2 regions of the Micromonospora sp. NPDC049679 genome follow, and region 2 is predicted to be linked to the other one. Evidence: riboswitches for the same ligand, from Rfam matches in the RefSeq annotation. Region 2 holds a riboswitch; the other holds the start of a gene.
The links. A riboswitch is a leader RNA that binds a small molecule or an ion and turns the genes downstream of it on or off. The one in region 2 is predicted to bind thiamine pyrophosphate.

Region 1: it holds a riboswitch for thiamine pyrophosphate, as region 2 does, so the genes downstream of both, AB0J06_RS17235 (ECF transporter S component) here and thiE (thiamine phosphate synthase) in region 2, are expected to answer to the same signal.

What each region holds. Positions count from the first base shown of each region.
Region 1 covers NZ_JBFANZ010000024.1:42,289-52,291, forward strand. Annotated here, with positions in the region: gene AB0J06_RS17215 (AAC(3) family N-acetyltransferase) at 1-417, opposite strand, end outside; gene AB0J06_RS17220 (alpha/beta hydrolase) at 414-1,244, opposite strand; gene AB0J06_RS17225 (TIGR03943 family protein) at 1,271-2,044, opposite strand; gene AB0J06_RS17230 (permease) at 2,041-3,045, opposite strand; TPP riboswitch at 3,268-3,372, shown strand; gene AB0J06_RS17235 (ECF transporter S component) at 3,448-4,038, shown strand; gene AB0J06_RS17240 (ATP-binding cassette domain-containing protein) at 4,157-5,581, shown strand; gene AB0J06_RS17245 (energy-coupling factor transporter transmembrane component T) at 5,587-6,387, shown strand; gene AB0J06_RS17250 (PHP domain-containing protein) at 6,507-8,216, shown strand; gene AB0J06_RS17255 (hypothetical protein) at 8,216-8,716, shown strand; gene AB0J06_RS17260 (hypothetical protein) at 8,924-9,187, opposite strand; gene AB0J06_RS17265 (MTH1187 family thiamine-binding protein) at 9,444-9,740, shown strand; gene AB0J06_RS17270 (HAD hydrolase-like protein) at 9,737-10,003, shown strand, end outside.
Region 2 covers NZ_JBFANZ010000020.1:386-10,388, forward strand. Annotated here, with positions in the region: gene AB0J06_RS15160 (methyltransferase) at 248-853, shown strand; gene AB0J06_RS15165 (ATP-binding cassette domain-containing protein) at 907-2,586, shown strand; gene AB0J06_RS15170 (aldo/keto reductase) at 2,636-3,580, shown strand; TPP riboswitch at 3,936-4,044, shown strand; partial or broken gene thiE (thiamine phosphate synthase) at 4,038-4,670, shown strand; gene thiO (glycine oxidase ThiO) at 4,742-5,854, shown strand; gene thiS (sulfur carrier protein ThiS) at 5,845-6,045, shown strand; gene AB0J06_RS15190 (thiazole synthase) at 6,042-6,821, shown strand; gene AB0J06_RS15195 (thiamine phosphate synthase) at 6,818-7,465, shown strand; gene thiD (bifunctional hydroxymethylpyrimidine kinase/phosphomethylpyrimidine kinase) at 7,462-8,253, shown strand; gene thiC (phosphomethylpyrimidine synthase ThiC) at 8,274-9,866, shown strand.

The sequences.
Region 1 (10,003 bases), on a different contig from region 2:
CTCGGCACGCGGTCCGACCGCGGCGAACGACACCTGCGGATGATCGCTGCGGCACGCCCCCGGCCAGGTCCGCACCGCCTCCGCGATCACTCCCATCCAGCGGCTCGGCGTCGCCGCCGGATCGAAGCCCGGCATCTCGTCGCGGATCACCGGCCACCACTCGTGCGGCACGGGCGGGTTTCGCCAGGTGGCCGGATCGGTGTTGTCCGGCGTGTGCGTCGGCACCACCAGCGTGCCGTCGGGCCCGAGCGCGTCACGCAGGGCGAGCACCACCGCGTGCGGACCACCACAGACCCAACCCAACGGGCGCAGCGACGAGTGGACCAGCAGGACCGACCCGGGGCGTACCCCCAGTTCCCGCAGTTCGGCGGCGAGCGAGGTCCGGGTACGCGGCCGGGGAGTGCTCGGCACGGTCATGCCGGCGCCCGGCGGGCACGGGCCAGGATCGCGTCGACGAGCGGCGCGGGCGACTCGTCGGGAACCCAGTGCGTCACCCCGGCGAGCCGCACGAACCGGTAGTCGGCGCGGACGTGCTCGGCACACGCCAGCGCGGCCGTCTCCCCGATCGCCAGATCGCCGTCGCTCCACACGTACGTCGTCGGCACCGCCACCGGCCCGAGCCCTTCCAGGTCACGGTGGGAGAGCGCGCGGTACCAGTTCAGCGCCGCGGTGAGCGCGCCCGGTGCGCGCATCGGCCCGACGTACGTGTCGACGCGCTCCTCCCCCACGCCGCTCAGCAGTTGACGCAGCCCGGCGCCGTCGTGGTCCAGCAGCACCCGTTCGGCCTTGCCCGACTGCTGGAACAACCCGATGTACGCCGAACGCCGCCGCTGCCCCGCATCGGTCGCCAAGGCGTGCGCCATCGCCGCGGGGTGCGGCACGGAGACGGCGGTCAGCGTGCGCACACGCTGCGGATGACGGGCCGCGAGTTGCCAGCCCACGACAGCGCCCCAGTCGTGCCCCACGATGTGCGCCGCGTCGATCCCCAGCGCGTCGAGCAGAGCCACCGCGTCCGCGACACACTCCGCCATCCGGTAGTCCGCCACCTCCGTCGGCCGGGCGCCCGGCGAGTAGCCGCGCTGGTCCACTGCGTACGTACGCAGTCCCGCGGCGTGCAGCGCCGGGATGACCTCCGCCCACTCTCCGCTGTGCTGCGGAAACCCGTGCAGCAGCAGGACCGGTTCGCCGTCGTCCGGACCGCCCGCGCGGACATCGAAGGTCAACCCTCGCGCGGTGATCAGCATGGCCCGGAGCGTACCCGGCCCACCGGTCACTCGTACTGCTGCTTCGGCGGCTCGATCTCCCGCCACGTCTCCACCTTCAGGTAGGGAATGCCCTCGCCGTTGACCGGGTCGGTGCCGGTGCGGTCGGTGTAAGCGCCGATCACCTCGACCCAGGTGTCCGGGGCGAGGCCGCCCGGCGCGTTGCCGTCCAGCCCCACCTTGATGGGGCGCCCGTCGGCGGCGCAGCACGAGAGGATGATCCGCGCCAACATCGGCTGCCCGTCCGGCCCGGTGGCCACGAAGCCGGTGAGCTGGACCCGGCGCTGCCCGAGCGAGGCGCCCTTGTCGAAGATCGCCCGGGACGCGTAGTCCAGGACGCTGACCTTCGCCGGATCACCGTCGGGAAGCGGCGGATAGTCGGAGACCTGCTGGCTGGAGAGGGCGGTGCCGGCCTGACCGGCCGCGTACGACCCGAGCGCCGGTGGAGCGACCAGCAGCAGGCCGAGCACCGGCAGGATCAGCAGCCAACCCACCCGCGGCTCGTGGTGTCCGCGACCGCCGTGGTCGTGCCCGTGGTCATCCCCGGCGCTCCCGGGGTCGACCGGACCGTCACCGGCCGTCCCGCCCGACGCGGGTGCCGGCCGGCGGCGGAGATCGTAGAAGAGCGTCATCACCGCGGCGGCGACCAGCAGCAGACCCGCGATGATCAGGAACGGGCGCAGCCCCTCCTTGACGTAGCGCAGGTACATGTCGGTGACGCTCGCCTTGACCACGGCGCCGCCGAGCAGCAGCAGCACGACGCCCTGAGCCTGCCGGTTCACAGCAGCACCCCTCCCACCGCGACGGCGACCAGCACCGCGATCGCGAACGTCGCCGGCGCGAACCGCAGCGCGAACCGACGGCCGAACGTGCCGGCCTGCATCGAGATCAGTTTCAGGTCGACCATCGGCCCGACCACCAGGAAGACCAGCCGCGAGGTGAGCGAGAACTGGGAGAGCGACGCGGCGACGAACGCGTCGGCCTCGGAGCAGATGGAGAGCAGCACGGCGAGCACCGCGAGGGCGATCACCGACAGCACCGGGTTGTCGGCGAGCCGCTGCAACCACACCTCGGGAACGAGGACGTTGATGGCGGCCGCCGCCATCGCGCCGATCACGAGGAAGCCGCCCGCGTGCATGACGTCGTGCCGTACCGCCGCCCAGAATGCCCGGCCCCGAGACAGGTCGTCGAGGTCGGGCCGGTGCGGCAGTCTGATCCACTCGGCGCGGCCGAGCCGCAGCCACAGCCAGCCCATCACCATCGCGACGATCAGGCTCGCGACCCCGCGACCAACCACCATCTCGGGGTTGTCGGGAAAGGCGACCGCGGTCGCCGTCAGCACGATCGGGTTGATCGCCGGCGCGGCCAGCAGGAACGCCAGCGCGGCGGCGGGGGTGACCCCGCGGCGGATCAGCGATCCGGCGATCGGCACGGACCCGCATTCGCAGCCGGGCAGCACCACCCCGGCGCAGCTGGCGACCGGCACGGCGAGGGCGGGGTGCTTCGGCAGCGCCTTCGCCCAGAACGACCGGGGCACGAAGACCGCGATGACGGCCGAGAGCACCACCCCGAAGACGAGGAACGGCATCGCCTGCACCATCACCGACACGAAGACGGTGGTCCAGGTCTGCAGGCGCGGGTCGGAGATCAGGCTCGCCACCTGCGCACGGAAGACGACCAGCAGGATCAGCAGGACGGCGAGGACCTCGACCGATCCGACGCGGTCGCCGAAGAGCCGTCGACGCGGCGGCTCCGGGTCATCGGGGGGCGCCGCGACCGGCACCGCGGGGTCGGCGGGCGGGATCGTCCATTCGATCTCGTCGCCCGCGACGCCGGGCCGGGTGGCCGTGGGGTCGGCGGAGGTCACAACAGCTTGTCCCCTTGGCTCGACGGACTCGGGCGGGCAGACCACCTTAACCCGGACACCGCGGCCAAGCGGCGCACCGCGCGGTTTACCAGGCTGTTCGCGTCCGCGCCCCGGGTGCTAGCGTCAGCGAGACAACTTCACATCCGACAGGGGAGCGCACAGCGCTGAGAGTGCGGGTGACACCGCAGACCCTCGAACCTGATCTGGGTAATGCCAGCGCAGGGAGTTCGGTCGATTCTCCAGCCGCGCCATGACCGAGGCATCACGGTCATGGCGTGCGTCTTCTCCTGGTTCGATAGAGGACTGGGAGCCAACATAATGAGTCAACCCACCAGCAGCCGCTGGCGCACGCTGGACATCGTCATCGCCTCGATCCTCGCCGTCGCCTTCGGCGTGGTCTTCTGGGCCTGGGGCTTCGTCTGGTCCGCCACCGAGGCGGCGTTCACGTTCTTCCCGCCGGCGCAGGCCGTCATCTACGGCGTCTGGCTGCTGCCGGCCGTGCTGGGCGGGCTGGTGATCCGCAAGCCGGGCGCGGCGGTCTACTGCGAGCTGCTCGCCGCACTCATCTCCGCGCTACTCGGCAGCCAGTGGGGCACCGTGGTGATCATGCAGGGCCTGGCTCAGGGCCTCGGCGCCGAACTGGCGTTCCTCGCCGTCGGCTACCGCTCGTTCCGGCTGCCGGTCGCCACCCTGGCCGGCGCCCTCGCCGGCCTCGCCGCCGCCATGTTCGACCAGGTCCGGTACTACTACGCCTACGACTTCGCGACCGTGCGGCTCCCGTACCTCGTGATCACCGTGATCAGCGCCGCGCTGATCGCCGGCATGGGCGGGTGGGCACTGACCCGGGCGCTGGCCCAGACCGGCGTCCTGGACCGCTTCCCCGCCGGCCGCGACCGCGCCGCCGTCTGACCCCCACCTCCACATGCACACGTCGATCATGAAGTTGTCGCCCGGGAACCGGCCCGCACGGGCGACAACTTCATGATCGACGGGGATGGGACCGGGCGCGCGAGGGAAGGGAGCCGGCGTGGGCGCGGTTGAGCTGCGCGGATTCGGGTGGCGGCACGCCGGTCGCAAGGCCTGGGCCGTACGCGGCGCCGACCTGCGCATCGAGCACGGCGAACGCGTCCTGCTGCTCGGCCCCTCCGGAGCCGGCAAGAGCACCCTGCTCGCCGCGCTCGCCGGGCTGCTCCCCGAGGACTCCGGGGAACAGGAGGGCCTCGTCGAGATCGACGGGCTGGACCCGCGCAAGGCGCGCGAACGGGTCGGCATCGTCTTCCAGGACCCGGAGACGCAGCTGGTGATGGCCCGCTCCGGCGACGACGTCGCGTTCGGGCTGGAGAACCGGGGCGTCCCGGCGGACGAGATCTGGCCACGGGTCGACGAGGCGCTGCGCCGGGTCGGTTTCCCGTACGGCCGCGACCGCCCGACCGCCGCGCTCTCGGGCGGCGAACAGCAACGCCTCGCACTGGCCGGGGCCCTCGCACTCCGGCCGGACCTCCTGCTGCTCGACGAACCGACCGCCAACCTCGACCCCGTGGGCGCGATCCTGGTCCGCGAGGCGATCGCGACCGCGCTCCGCCCCGACACCACCCTGATCCTCGTCGAGCACCGGGTCGCCGAGGCGCTCCCGCTGGTCGACCGGGTGGTGGTCCTCGCGCCGGGCGGCGGGATCAGCGCCGACGGCACGCCGGACGCGGTCTTCGACCGGCACGGCGAGACGCTGGCCGCCGCCGGCGTCTGGGTGCCCGGCCGACCCGTGACGCCACGGCCGGCGCGCACCGCCCCGGGCGATCCGCTGCTCGCCGCCGAGGGGCTCGGGCTGCCGCCCCGGTTGGCGCCGACAGACCTGACCGTACGGGCCAACGAGGCGCTCGCCGTCCTCGGCCCGAACGGCGCCGGCAAGTCGACGCTGGCGCTCCTGCTCGGCGGGCTGCTCAAGCCGGGCGCCGGAGGGGTCAGCGCCTCGACCACCCTGGCCGGACGGGACGCGGCCACTCCCCCGCACCGCTGGCGGGCGCCCGCGCTGACCCGCCGGATCGGCTCGGTCTTCCAGGATCCCGAGCACCAGTTCGTCACCAGCACCGTCTTCGACGAGCTGGCACTCGGTCCCCGCCGCACCGGGCGATCGGAGACGGAGACCAGATCCATCGTGGACGAGCTGCTGGGGCGGCTACGACTGGACCGGCTCGCCGGCGCCAACCCGTACACCCTCTCCGGTGGCGAGGCGCGGCGGCTGAGCGTCGCCACGGCGCTTGCCACCGCCCCCCGGCTGCTCGTGCTGGACGAGCCGACCTTCGGTCAGGACCGGCGGACCTGGATCGAGCTGGTCGAGCTGCTCGCCGCGCTGCGCGACGCCGGTCACGGCATCGTCACGGTCACCCACGACGCGGACTTCGTCGCCGCGCTGGCCGACCGGACCGTGACCCTGGACCGGAGCGTGACGCGGTGACGGAGCTGCCGCGCGGGGCCCCCGTCGCCGACAACAATGCCCCGCTGGCCCGGCGCAATCCGGTTGCCAAGCTCGCCGCCGCGCTGCTCTTCTCGCTGACGCTGATCGCCACCATCGATCCGGTCGCGCCCGCCGTGGCGATCGCCATCGAGCTGGCCGTGCTGCCGCTCTTCGGCGTCCGGTACCGGACGCTCGCCCGCCGGGCCTGGCCGCTGCTGGCATCCGCCCTCGGGATCGTGGTCACCCTGGTGCTCTTCGCCGCCGAGCGGACCGGCACCGTCCTGCTCACCGTGGGGCCGGTCGCGGTGACCACCGGCGTGCTGGCCGACGCCCTGGGGCTGGCGCTGCGGGTGATCGCGGTGGCGCTGCCGGGCGTGATGGTCTTCGCGACCACCGACCCGACCGACCTGGCCGACGCACTGATCCAGAACGCCAAGGCGTCGCCGCGCTTCGCGATCGGCGCGCTCGCCGCGTTCCGGCTGCTGCCGCTCCTGTCGGTCGAGTGGCAGATGCTCTCGATGGCGCGGCGGGCCCGCGGCGTGGACGCGGGGCGGAACCCGCTGGCCCGGCTGCGAATCTTCGCCTCCACCGCGTTCGCGCTGCTGGTCGGGGCGATCCGGCGCGGCACCCGGCTCGCCACCGCGATGGATGCCCGCGGCTTCGACGCCGGCACCCCGCGTACGCTCGCCCGCCAGCAGCGCTTCACCGCCGCCGACGCGGCGTTGGTCGCCGGGGCCGTCGCGCTGGCGGCGCTCGCGTTGACGGTGAGCATCGTGCTCGGCACGTTCCGACCGCTGATCAGCTGATCTCCGCCACCCGTAGCGGCAGCCGCATGTTCGCACAGGGGCTGTGAGCAGGTCACCTCCCGTTCTTGATGTTGCGCCACATTGAAGGCACCTGAACTCCCGCCATCATGGAGCGACCCATGGGCCACGGCCACCATCACCACCATGATCACGACCACGCCACCGGCGCTGACGTACCCCCCGCTCTTGATCTGTCCGTGCCCGACGGTGAACTGGCGCCGTCGGACCTCTCCCGCCGCGGCTTCCTGCGCAACGCCGGCCTCCTCGGCGCCGGCGCGGCCGCCACCGTGCTCGCCGCACCGCACGCCGCCCACGCCCAGCAGGCCGACCACCAGCAAGGGCCGGGCGGCGACCGGGAGCGCACCGGCGGTTTCCAGTGGCTTGCCGGCGACCACCACATCCACACGCAGTACAGCCCGGACGGCATGTACCGGGTGCTCGACCAGGCGCAGCACGCCCGGGCGTACGGCCTGGACTGGATGGTCGTCACCGACCACGGCACCGACGCGCACGCGAAGATCGGCGTGGAGAAGGTGAACCCCGACATCCGGGCGGCCCGCTCCGAACTGCGCGACCTGCTGGTCTTCCAGGGACTGGAGTGGAACATCCCGGCCGCCGAGCACGGCACCGTCTTCGTCCACCCCGGGCAGCACGAGGTGGCCGTCCTCAAGGAGTTCGAGAACGCCTACGACGGTACGGTCAGGAAGGCGAGCGATCCCGGCGCCACCAACGAGGCGCTCGCCATCGCCGGCATCAAGTTCCTCGGCGAGGCCGTCCGCAAGCGGCGCGTCGACGGCGCGCTCTTCCTCGCCAACCACCCGTCGCGACGCGGCGTCGACTCCCCTCACGAGATCCGGGCCTGGCGCGACGCCGACCCGAGCGTCGCGGTCGGCATGGAGGGCGCACCCGGCCACCAGGCCGCCGGCATCACCAAGCCGCACGGCGCCGGCGGTGGCCGCGGCTACTACGAGGGGAGCCCGTCCGCCGCGTCCTTCCCCGGCTACCCGCTGGAGAGCTACCGCACCTGGGGCGGCTTCGACTGGATGACCTCCACGGTCGGCGGCCTCTGGGACAGCCTGCTCGCGGAGGGGCGCGCCTGGTGGGTGACGGCCAACTCCGACTCGCACACCATCTACCTCGACTCCGCCACCCGCGGGCCGGGCAGCGACTTCAACGCGAACGGGAGGTACAACGACCCCGTACACGGCGGCCAGGTCCTCACCACGGCCGGTGACTTCTGGCCGGGCTACTACAGCCGTACCCACGTCGGCGCCACATCGTTCGCATACCGCGCCGTGATGGACGGGCTCCGCGCGGGGCGGGTCTGGGTCGACCACGGCGGCCTGATCAGGGGCCTCGACGTCCGAACCCGGGTCGCGGGCGACCGGCGCGCGAACTCCGGCACGCCGCTCGGCGGTGTCATGCGGGTCCGCCGCGGCCAGTCCGTCGAGCTCACCATCGACGTCGACCTCGCCACCACCCCCAACTGGGCGCAGTTCGTGCCGGTGCTCGCCCGCGTCGACGTGATCGCGGGCGCAGTGAGCGGGCCGGTCTCCGACCCGGACAGCTTCACCGCCCCGAACACGAAGGTGGTCAAGTCCTTCGAGGTCGCGCGCGGCTCGTCGAAGGTCTCGTTCAGCTACTCGTTCGGCAAGGTCGACAAGCCCTTCTACGTCCGCGTCCGCGGCACCGACGGCAACCGCACTACCGCAGGCCTGCTGGGCGCGGGCGTCGACCCGGTCGGCCCGGCGATGGACGTGGTCGGCGACGCCGACCCGTGGAAGGACCTCTGGTTCTACGCGAACCCGATCTGGATCCTGCCGGTCTGATGTACCTGGGTATCAGTCTCGGTCACGGGACGGACCGGGAGGCCGAGCACTGGCTGCGCGAGAACGTGCGGCCGCTCGGCCTCCCGGGGCTCGTGGCCTGCACGCATCTTGTCCGCACCCCCCGGCCACACGTGGCGATCAGCCTGTCGGTCTCCTCCCCGGTGCCGCTTCCGCCGGGCCTGCCGGAGTTGCGGGAGGGGACGGCGCTCGCCGTCCACGAACACCGGGCCCGCCGCTCCGGCCGCGCGGTGCTCTATCCCGGGATCGAACACCTGGTCGGCACGGTGCGTGTCGACGAACTGCTCGAACGGACCGCAATCGACCAGGTGGTCCTGCTCGGCGGGGCCCGCGCGGCGCCGGAGACGGCGATCGAGACCGGCGATTTCGTCCGCCCACAGTGGAGGAACGGCGAGCTGACGCTGATCGCGACGCCGTTGCGCCCGGGCCGCATCGCGCCGTTCGAGATGCCGAATCCCACCCCCTGCTGCGCCGGCCACTAACCCCCCCTGCCCCGCCCCGCCCCGCCTGCCCCGTCCGCCCCGTCCGCCTCGTCGATCAAGGGCGTATGCGCACGGTTTGATCTCCAATCATGTGAATACGTCCTTGATCGACGCGCAACTCCTTGATCGACGGACGAGGTCGGGTACGTCTGTGGTCGCTCCAGCGACTACGGACGTACCCGAAACCCCTGGTCGGGGCGCGGTCCGTCAGCTGCGACGGAACGCGTAGCGACGCGCCTGCGGCGCCCCCTGTGCACGCCGGCCGCTCCCGCCCCGATCGGTGCCACGCCATCCCGGCGCGGCCTTCGGTGGGGCCTGCCACGCGTCGGTCACGCCGCCGCCGTCAGCGACGGCGGGCAGCCGCACCGGCTTGCCCGGTGTCAGTCCCTCGATCTCGTCCTTGCCGGGGTGGACCGCGAACCCCGCGTCCACGTTCCGGCGGGCGCTTTCGCTGTGCCGCTTGGCAGCCATACGGTGCCTCCTTGTCCTGGAAATGCCGCGCTCTCGCAGGCGGTCGCGCTGGAAAGGGGGATGCCGGACGTCCAGCCACCGAACGGTGGTGCCAGGAACGGCAGGAAGAAGAGACGCCCGGCGTGCTCACGGCCCGCGCGCACAGCGCAGCGGGTCGGCACGGTCTACGGAATGGGCGTCAGTAACGCATGCGCACGACGGTAGCGGAGAACGCCAGCGACCACATCCGGTTTTCGCCGAGTGCAAGGATCGGGTCATGCTGATCGCTTTCTCCATCACCCCGCTCGGGGTGGGCGAGTCCGTCGGTGACCTGGTCGCCGAGGCCGTCCGGGTCGTCCGCGAGTCCGGGCTGCCCAACCAGACCGATGCCATGTTCACCCTCGTCGAGGGCGAGTGGGACGAGGTGATGGCGGTGGTCAAACGGGCGGTCGACGTCGTGGCCGCGCACGCGCCGCGGGTCAGCGTGGTACTGAAGGCCGACATCCGGCCGGGTGTCACCGACGGTCTGACCAGCAAAGTCGTGGACCTCGAGGCACGATTGGCCGACGCGTGAACACCCCGGCCCGGCGGCTGTTGATGTGGGACATCGACTGGACGCTGGTCCACACCGGCGGCGTCGCCAAACTGGCGTACGCCGAGGCGTTCACCAAGGTCACCGGCGTCGCCTGGCGGCAGATGCCGTATCCGGGCGGGCGCACCGACCGGGACATCGCGGCGGAGGCGTTCGCCCTGCACGGCATCGCCGACTGCACGCCGCACCTGGAGACGTTCTTCCAGGTCTACGCCGACGAGTTCCACGCCCGCCGGCACCTGCTC
Region 2 (10,003 bases):
GTGCCGGCGTGGCCTCGGCGCGTGGATCGTGGGCGGGAAGGTCACGCCGCGACCGCGGCGGCCATCCGCCCGAGTCGGAGCCGTGCCCGTACACCATGTCGCACAGGGTAATGGAGGCTGGTCAGCAGGCCCGCTAGGCGCGAATCGCGTCAGTCGAAAGAGTGGACATTTCGCGACCGTTCCTCGCGTTGAGCCGGAGTGGGCCCGGCCCGGCACGGTGGGGGAACGGTAGGCGAGAATGCGAGGCGTGACCGGCGACCACTACTTCAGCGCGCAGCCCAGCACCGCGATCCAGCGGCGTGACGTCGAGTTCACCGTGGCCGGGCGGGACTACGAGCTGACCGCGGCCGGCGGTGTCTTCTCCGCCAGCCGTCTCGATCCCGGCACGGCCGTCCTGCTGCGCAAGGCGGATCTGCCCCCCGCCGGGGCCGCCGGCCCCTTCCTCGACCTCGGCTGCGGCTACGGGCCGATCGCCTGCGTGCTCGCCGCCGTCGCACCGCGGGCCACCGTGTACGCGGTGGACGTCAACGCCCGGGCCCGTGAACTCGCGGCAGAGAACGCGGCGCGGGTCGGCGCCGGGGACCGGGTGCGGGTGGTGGCGCCCGACGAGGTCCCGGATGAGGTGTCCTTCGCGCAGCTCTGGTCCAACCCGCCGATCCGGATCGGCAAGGACGAACTGCACGTCATGCTCCAGCGGTGGCTGCCGCGGCTGGCCCCCGACGGAGTGGCCTGGCTGGTCGTCGCCAAGCACCTGGGCGGTGACTCGCTGCAGCGGTGGCTCGGCGACGAGGGATGGCGGGTCGAGCGGCACGCCAGTCAGAAGGGTTACCGGGTGTTTCGGGTGACGCGGTGAACTGAGGAAAAACCCGCTGTCCACGGCTCGCGCCGGTCAGGCAGGATGCGCCCGTGGGCTATGTAGACGTGGCAGGGGTGGGACACATCCTCCCGGACGGCCGGGAACTCTTCGCCGAGGTGTCCTTCCGCGTCGGCGAGGGGCGCAAGGTGGCGCTGGTCGGCCCCAACGGCGCCGGGAAGACGACGCTGCTGCGGATGGTCGCGGGTGACCTGCCGGTGCGCGCCGGTGCGATCGCGCGGGCGGGTGGGCTGGGTGTGATGCGCCAGTTCATCGGGATGATCGGCGACGACCGTACCCTCAACGATCTCGCGCTTTCGATTTCCCCGCCCCCGCTGCGCGCGGCGGGGGAGCGGGTCGCCGCGGCGGAGGCGGCGCTGCACGCCGCCGAGATCCGCGGCAAGTTCAGCACCGCGGCCGGCAAGGCGCAGCTGGCGTACGCGGACGCGCTCGCCGCGTGGGGCGAGACCGGCGGCTACGAGGCGGAGGTCGTCTTCGACACGGTCTCCACCATCGTGCTCGAGCAGCCGTGGGAGGCGACGCGGGAGCGACCGGTCCGGACGCTCTCCGGCGGCCAGCAGAAACGCTTCGCCCTGGAGATGCTGCTGCGCGGCACCGACGAGGTGCTGCTCCTCGACGAGCCGGACAACTTCCTCGACGTGCCCGGCAAGCGCTGGCTGGAGGGGCGGCTGCGCGAGTCCGCCAAGTCGGTCCTCTACGTGTCGCATGACCGGGAGCTGCTCGCCCAGACCGCCGACCGGGTCGTCGCCGTCGAAGGGGGGAGCGCCTGGGTGCATCCCGGCAGCTTCACGACCTGGCACGAGGCCCGGGTCGCCCGGCACGACCGGCTGGAGGAACAGCGGCGCCGCTGGGACGAGGAGCACCAGAAGCTGCGCGAGCTGATGCTGATGTACAAGCAGAAGGCGGCGTACAACGACGGGCTGGCCTCCCGCTATCAGGCCGCGCAGACCCGGCTGCGCAAGTTCGAGGAGGTCGGGCCGCCGCCGTCGCCGCCGAAGGACCAGGCGCTGCGCATGCGGCTGACCGGCGGCCGCACCGGCAAGCGGGCGGTGATGTGCGAGCAGGTCGAACTGCACGGGTTGACCTATCCGTTCGACCTGGAGATCTGGTACGGCGACCGGGTGGCGGTGCTCGGTGCCAACGGGACGGGGAAGTCGCACTTCCTCCGGCTGCTGGCGCGCGGTGGCACCGATCCCGACGTGTCGAACACCCCTGTCGCCGGAGGCGCCTCCCTCACGCCGGTCGCACACGAGGGGGTCGTCCGGCTCGGCGCGCGGGTCCGTCCCGGCCACTTCTCGCAGACCCACGACCGCCCGGAGCTGCTCGACAAGACCCTTGTGGAGGTGCTGTGGCGCGGTGACGATCACCGGGCCGGGATGGACCGGCACGCCAGCATGGGTGTGTTGAGCAGGTACGAGCTCGCAGCCCAGGGCGACCAGCGTTTCGGGACGCTCTCCGGCGGCCAGCAGGCCCGCTTCCTGGTCCTGCTGCTGGAGCTCTCCGGGGCGACCCTGCTCCTGCTCGACGAGCCCACCGACAACCTCGACCTGGCCTCCGCCGAAGCGCTCGAAGAGGGGCTGCGGGCATTCGAGGGAACCGTTGTCGCTGTGACCCATGACCGGTGGTTCTCCCGATCCTTCGACCGCTTCGTGCTCTTCCGGGGTGACGGTGAGGTGGTCGAGGTCCCGGAACCGGTCTGGGACGTCGGGTGAACGGCGGCAGCGCGGCGCGCGGTTGCATAGGGTTCCTCGTGTGACTGACATGACCTATCGCCGGATGGGCGACTCCGGCCTCGTGGTGTCCGTCGTCGGCGTCGGCTGCAACAACTTCGGCCGCCGGCTCGATCTCGACGGCACCCGCGCCGTGGTCGACGCCGCGCTGGAGGTGGGAATCAACTTCTTCGACACCGCCGATATCTACGGCGAGCCGCACGGCGCGTCGGAGGAGCAGCTCGGCGCCGCCCTCAAGGGGCGACGGGACGATGTGGTGGTGGCGACCAAGTTCGGCATGGCGATGGAGGGACTGAACGGGCGCGACTTCGGCGCTCGCGGCGCGCGGCGGTATGTCGGCCGGGCCGTCGAGGCGTCGCTGCGCCGGCTCGACACCGACTACATCGACCTCTATCAGATGCACGAACCCGACCCCGGCACGCCGATCGAGGAGACCCTGGCCGCCCTGGACGATCTGGTGCACGCCGGAAAGGTGCGCTATCTCGGCTGCTCCAACTTCGCCGGCTGGCAGATCGCCGACGCCGACTGGACCGCCCGCTCCGGCGGCCTGACCCGGTTCGTGAGCGCCCAGAACCACTACAACCTGATCAACCGGGCGGTGGAGGGCGAGGTGCTGCCCGCCTGCGAGCGCTTCGGGCTCGGCATGCTGCCGTTCTTCCCGCTCGCCAACGGGCTGCTCACCGGGAAGTACAAGCGCGGTGGCCAGCCGCCGGAGGGGAGCCGGCTGGCGGCCGGCGGCCGGTACGCGGAGCGGCTCGCGGCGGCGCCGTGGGACACCATCGAGGCGATCGGGGCGTTCGCCGCCGAGCGCGGACGGTCCATTCTGGACGTGGCGATCGGCGGGCTGGCCGCGAAGCCGGCCGTCACGTCCGTCATCGCCGGCGCGACCAGGCCGGACCAGGTGCGGGCGAATGCCGCGGCCGGCGCGTGGCAGCCCTCGGCCGACGACATGGCGGCGCTCAACGCCATCGGATGAGCGCATGCCCGACCGGGCCGGAGATCCCAGCTGTCGACTCGTACCGCTACGAGTCCGCGGCAAGCTGGCCAGCGCAACCGGCCGGACGCTGAAGCCGACGTCCGCCATGCGCCACAAGCAGATCACCGGGACGGTGATCGGGGTGAAGACCGGCCACACGGACGGGCGCACGACGAGCGCAGCCGTGACCGTCCGGTAGCAACTCTTCGAGAAGGCTGTGCCGGGGCGCCGGCCGCCCCGCTCAGCAGCGGAGTCGTCTTGCAGGATTCGGTGTTGCGTGCGGCTGACACAACCGGGGCTGGAAAGTGAGAGCCGGCCCTTTACGGGACCGTGACGGTCGCCGTAGTGTGACAGGCAAGTAACCCACGGGAGCCCGGTGGACCGGGCTGAGAGGGGGGCTGCAGCCCCCGACCGTCGAACCTGATCCGGGTAATGCCGGCGCAGGGAGGAGTTTGCCGTGCCGTCCCTGGGACGTCTGCATCTCATCACCGACACCCGACCCGGGCGTGACCCGCTCGCCGTGCTCCGCGCCGCTCTCGCCGGCGCCCACGCGGCGTCCGCTGTGGAGCAACTGGTCGTGCAGGTCCGGGTCGAGGACCCGGCCACCGATCGGGAGACCTACGAGCTGGCCACGCGCGTCGTGGACCTCTGCGCGGAGGCCGGGGCGAGCTGTCTGATCAACGACCGGCTGCACATCGCGCTCGCGGTCGGCGCCGCCGGCGGCCACGTCGGCGCGCTCGACCTGCCGGTCGACGCGGCCCGGCGGGTGCTCGGCCCGACCGCGCTGCTCGGGGCGACGGCCCGTGCCGCCGGGGCGGCACGGGCGGCCGTCGCGGCGGGCGCCGACTACCTCGGTGTGGGGCCCTGCTACCCGACATCCACCAAGGACGGGCTGCCCGCGCCGATCGGCCCACGTGGGGTGCGCGAGGTGACCGGCGCGGTCGACGTACCGGTCATCGCCATCGGGGGAGTCACCATCGACCGGGTGCCGGACCTGATCGCCGCCGGCGCGCACGGGGTGGCGGTGGTGGGGGCGGTCGCCGCCGCCACCGATCCGGCCCGCGCGACGGCGGACCTGCTCACCGCGCTGCTGGCAGCGGACCCACCACGTGCGGCCAGAGACGATGAGAAGGGGCCCCGCCGTACGGACGGGGCCGGGGCGTGAGCGGCACGGCGGACGTGGCGGTGATCGGGGCCGGCCCGGTCGGGCTGGCCATCGCGTGGCGTTGCGCCGAACGTGGCATGCGGGTCGTGGTGCGCGACCCGGCGCCCGGTTCGGGGGCATCCGCGGTCGCGGCCGGCATGCTCGCCCCGGTCGCGGAGGCCTACTTCGGCGAAGAGCCGCTCACCCGGTTACTCGTCGGGTCTGCGGCCCGCTGGCCCCGCTTCGCCGCCGACCTGCACGCGGCGAGCGGGATGGACCTCGGCTATCGGGCCGAGGGCACGCTCGTGGTCGCGCTGACCGGGGACGACCTCGCCGAGGCGGAGCGGCTCTGGACGTACCAGACGGGGCTCGGCCTGCCGATCACCCCGCTGCGCCCGGCGGCGCTGCGCGAGCGTGAGCCGCTGCTCGCGCCGCGGCTGCGCGGCGGCGCGTACGCGCCCGGCGATCACCAGGTCGACCCGCGTCGGCTGGTCCCGGCGCTACGGGCCGCGCTCGACGGGGCCGGCGTGCCGGTGCGCCCGGAGGCGGTCGGCGCACTGTCCACAGTTGACGCGCGGGTCGTCGTCGTGGCGGCCGGCTGCGGCACGGCGCCGCTGACCGGCCTACCGATCCGACCGGTGAAGGGGCAGATCCTGCGGCTGCGCGCGCCGGGCGGCGCCCCGCCCGGCTTCCTCCACGTGATCCGGGGGTACGCCGACGGCCGGCACGTCTACCTCGTGCCGCGTGCGGACGGGGAAGTGGTCGTGGGCGCCACCGTCGAGGAGCGTGGCGACTGCGCGGTGACGGCCTCGGCGGTGCTGGAGCTGCTGCGCGCGGCCGCCGCCCTGCTGCCGGAGATCGCCGAGTACGAGCTGGTGGAGGCGCGGGCCGGGCTGCGCCCGGGCACCCCCGACAACGCGCCCGTTCTCGGCGCGCTGCCCGACCGGCCCGGCGTGATCGTGGCGGCCGGCCACTACCGGCACGGGATCGTCCTGACGCCGGTGACCGCCGAGCTGATCGCCGATCTCGTGTCGACCGGCGTGCCCGATCCGGCGCTCGCGCCGTTCGGGCCGGGCCGGTTCCTGTCGTCCCGTTTCCTGCGAGGAGAGGCGGATTCCGGGTGGAACTGACGGTCAACGGAATCGGGCGGGCGGTGCCCACCGGCGCCACGGTGGCCGACGTGGTCGCCGAGATCACCACCGAGAGCCGGGGCGTGGCGGTCGCGGTCAACGGCGAGGTCGTGCCGCGGGGCGGGTGGCCGGCCGCCGTGTTGCGCGACGGCGACCAGGTCGAGGTGCTCACCGCCGCGCAGGGCGGGTGACCGGCATGGCGTTCGTCGTGGCCGGGGAGACGTTCGGCTCCCGCCTGATCCTCGGCACCGGTGGCGTGGCCAACCTGCGTGTGCTGGAGGCGGCGATCCGCGCCTCGCGGACGGAGCTGGTGACCGTGGCGCTGCGCCGGGTCGACGCCGCCGCGACCATGAACGGCGGCCTGCTCGAGCTGCTCGAGCGGTGCGGGGTGCGGCTGCTGCCCAACACCGCCGGCTGCTACACAGCGACGGAGGCGGTGAAGGTCGCGCACCTGGCACGCGAGGCCTTCGGGACCACCTGGGTCAAGCTCGAGGTGATCGGCGACGAGCGCACCCTCCTGCCCGACGGGGTGGAGTTGCTGACCGCCGCCGGGCAACTGGTGGCCGACGGGTTCACCGTGCTGCCGTACACATCGGACGATCCGGTGCTCGCCCGCCGGCTCGCCGACGCCGGCTGCGCGGCGGTGATGCCGGCGGGCGCCCCGATCGGATCGGGGCTCGGCATCAGCAATCCGCACCACATCCGGCTGATCCGGCAGACCGTCGACGTGCCGGTGATCCTCGACGCCGGCATCGGAACCGCCTCCGACGCCGCCCTCGCCATGGAGTTGGGCTGCGACGCGGTGCTGCTCGCCAGCGCGGTGACCCGGGCCGCGGATCCGCCGCGGATGGCCGCGGCGATGCGGCACGCCGTCGAGGCGGGGTGGCTGGCCGCGCACGCCGGACGGATCGCCAAACGCTTCCACGCGCTGGCCTCCACCCCGGACGACGGGCGGCCGGAGCTGTGACGACTCCGGTCGGGATCGTCGTCGTCACCGACCGTCGGCTCGCCCGGCGACCGCTCGTCGAGGTGGTGGCGGCGGCCGTCGACGGGGGCGCGCGCTGGGTCGTGCTCCGGGAGAAGGATCTCCCGCGCGACGAGCGCGCCGCGCTCGCCGACGGCCTGCGGGCGCTGCTCGCGCCCGTCGCCGGAACGCTCATCGTCGCCGGGCCGGATCCGCTGGGCGGCGATGCCGTGCACCTGGCGGCCGCAGGCCCGTACCCGCCGCCCGCCCTGCCGCTGGTCGGCCGCTCCTGTCATGACGCGACCGAGCTGCGCCGGCTGTCTACCGAGAGCTACGTGACGGTGTCGCCGGTCTTCCCGACGCCGTCCAAGCCCGGATACGGCCCGATCCTCGGCCCGCAGGGGTTGGCCCGCCTCGTCCGGTGCAGTCCCGTGCCGGTGCTCGCGCTCGGTGGCGTCGCCTCCGCCGAACAGGCTGTCGCGTGCGTCGCGGCGGGGGCCGCCGGCGTGGCGGTCATGGGTGCCGTGATGCGATCCCGCGATCCGGCTGAACTTGTCCGGGGACTCTCCCGTTTCACAGGGTGTGTCGCGCCCCCCACGCTTCGTGCTACCGCTGGGGGGAGCCAACCCAGGGAGGTTCACCCATGACGCCACCGATGGTGCTCACGATCGCCGGATCCGATTCCGGGGCCGGTGCCGGAATCCAGGCAGATCTGAAGGTCTTCGCGGCTCTCCGGCTTTACGGCACATCGGTCATCACGGCGACGACGGCGCAGAACACCCGGGGGGTGCACGACGTCTTCCCGATGCCGGGAAACGTCGTCTCCGCCCAACTGACCGCCGTCCTGGAGGACATGCCGCCGCGCGCCGCGAAGGTCGGGATGCTCGCCACGGCGGAGGCCGCCGCGGCGGTCGGCGCCAAGGCGCGCGCCGGGTTGCTGCCCAACCTCGTCATCGACCCCGTGCTCGAGTCGTCCAGCGGGCGCCGGCTCGGGGTGGTCAGCGCGATCGAGCGGCTGCTGCCGCACGCGACCGTCATCACCCCCAACCGCGAGGAGGCGTCCGCGCTCGTCGGCTGGTCGGTCGCCACCCCGGCCGACATGGCCGGCGCCGCCGCGCAACTCGCTTCCAACGGGCCGAAGTACGTGGTGGTCACCGGTGGCGACATGGTGGCCGGCGAGGACGCTGTGGACGCCGTCTGGACCGACGCGGGGGCGCGGTTCCTGCACTATCCGCGGGTCGTCACCCGCAACAACCACGGCACCGGGTGCACCTTCTCGGCCGCGATCGCCGCCCGGCTCGCGCTCGGCGACGCGGTGCCGGAAGCCCTGGTGTTCGCCAAGGAGTACGTCGCCCGCGCGCTGATCGGCGCGCGTGACTGGAAGCTGGGCGGCGGTCAAGGGCCGTTGGATCATTTCGGCTGGTCATCGGCCTGATCTAGATGAGGGAGGCTGTCATGGAGGCTCGGCGCAGGGTGTACGTGGAGGGGACGCGACCGGATATCCGGGTGCCGTTCGCGGAGGTGGTGCTGACCGGCGACAACCCGCCGGTGCGGCTCTACGACACCGCGGGTCCGGGCTCCGACCCCGCGGTGGGCCTGCCGCCGCTGCGCGGCCCGTGGATCGCCGCGCGGGGTGATGTGGCGCCGGCGCGAGGGGCGGGCACGCCGCTGGTGGGAGCGGCCGGTCGCCGGCCGACGCAGTTGGCGTACGCGCGGTCCGGCCAGGTGACGCCGGAGATGGAGTTCGTGGCGCTGCGCGAGGGCGTGTCACCGGAGCTCGTCCGGCAGGAGATCGCGGCGGGGCGCGCGGTGCTGCCGGCGAACGTCAACCATCCCGAGTCGGAGCCGATGATCATAGGCAGCAGTTTCCTGGTGAAGGTCAACGCCAACATCGGCACCTCCGCGGTGACCTCGTCGGTCGCGGAGGAGGTGGAGAAGCTGACCTGGGCCACCCGCTGGGGCGCCGACACGGTCATGGATCTCTCCACCGGCAAGCGGATCCACGAGACGCGCGAGGCCATCGTCCGCAACTCCCCGGTGCCGATCGGCACCGTGCCGATCTACCAGGCGTTGGAGAAGGTGGGCGGCGACCCGGTCGAGCTCTCCTGGGAGGTCTTCCGGGACACCGTCATCGAGCAGGCCGAGCAGGGCGTGGACTACATGACCGTGCACGCCGGCGTGCTCATGCGCTATGTGCCGCTCGCCGTCGCGCGGGTCACCGGCATCGTCTCGCGCGGCGGATCGATCATGGCGGCGTGGTGCCTGGCGCACCACGAGGAGAACTTCCTCTACACCCACTTCGCCGAGCTCTGCGAGATCCTCGCCCGCTACGACATCACCTTCTCCCTCGGCGACGGCCTGCGTCCCGGCTCGATCGCGGACGCCAACGACGAGGCGCAGTTCGCCGAGCTGCGCACCCTCGGCGAGCTGACCACGGTGGCCTGGGAACACGACGTGCAGGTGATGATCGAAGGGCCGGGGCACGTCCCGATGCACAAGATCAAGGAGAACGTCGACCTGCAGCAGGAGCTCTGCCACGAGGCGCCGTTCTACACGCTCGGCCCGCTGACCACGGACATCGCCCCCGCGTACGACCACATCACGTCGGCGATCGGCGCCGCGATGATCGGCATGTTCGGCACCGCGATGCTCTGCTACGTCACGCCGAAGGAGCACCTCGGGCTGCCGGACCGCGACGACGTCAAGGCGGGGGTCATCGCCTACAAGATCGCGGCGCACGCGGCGGACCTGGCCAAGGGGCATCCGGGCGCCCAGGCGTGGGACGACGCGCTCTCCAAGGCGCGGTTCGAGTTCCGGTGGGAGGACCAGTTCAACCTGGCGCTCGACCCGGAGACCGCGCGCGCCTACCACGATGCGACGCTGCCGGCCGAACCGGCGAAGACGGCCCACTTCTGCTCGATGTGCGGTCCCAAGTTCTGCTCCATGAAGATCACCCAGGAGCTCAAGGAGTACGCCGAGCGCGGCATGCGGGAGAAGTCGGAGCAGTTCGTGGATTCGGGCGGCAAGGTCTACCTGCCGCTGGCCTGAGTCGTCGTCCGGCCGTGCTGCGTTTGCCGTCCCGCGGCAGGCGCAGCACGACGCGCGTCCCACCTGTCGTCCCAAAATGTGGTCGGATCGCGGGATCGGCCGCGACGGCCGGGAGGGCCGAGGCGGTGACTCGGGCA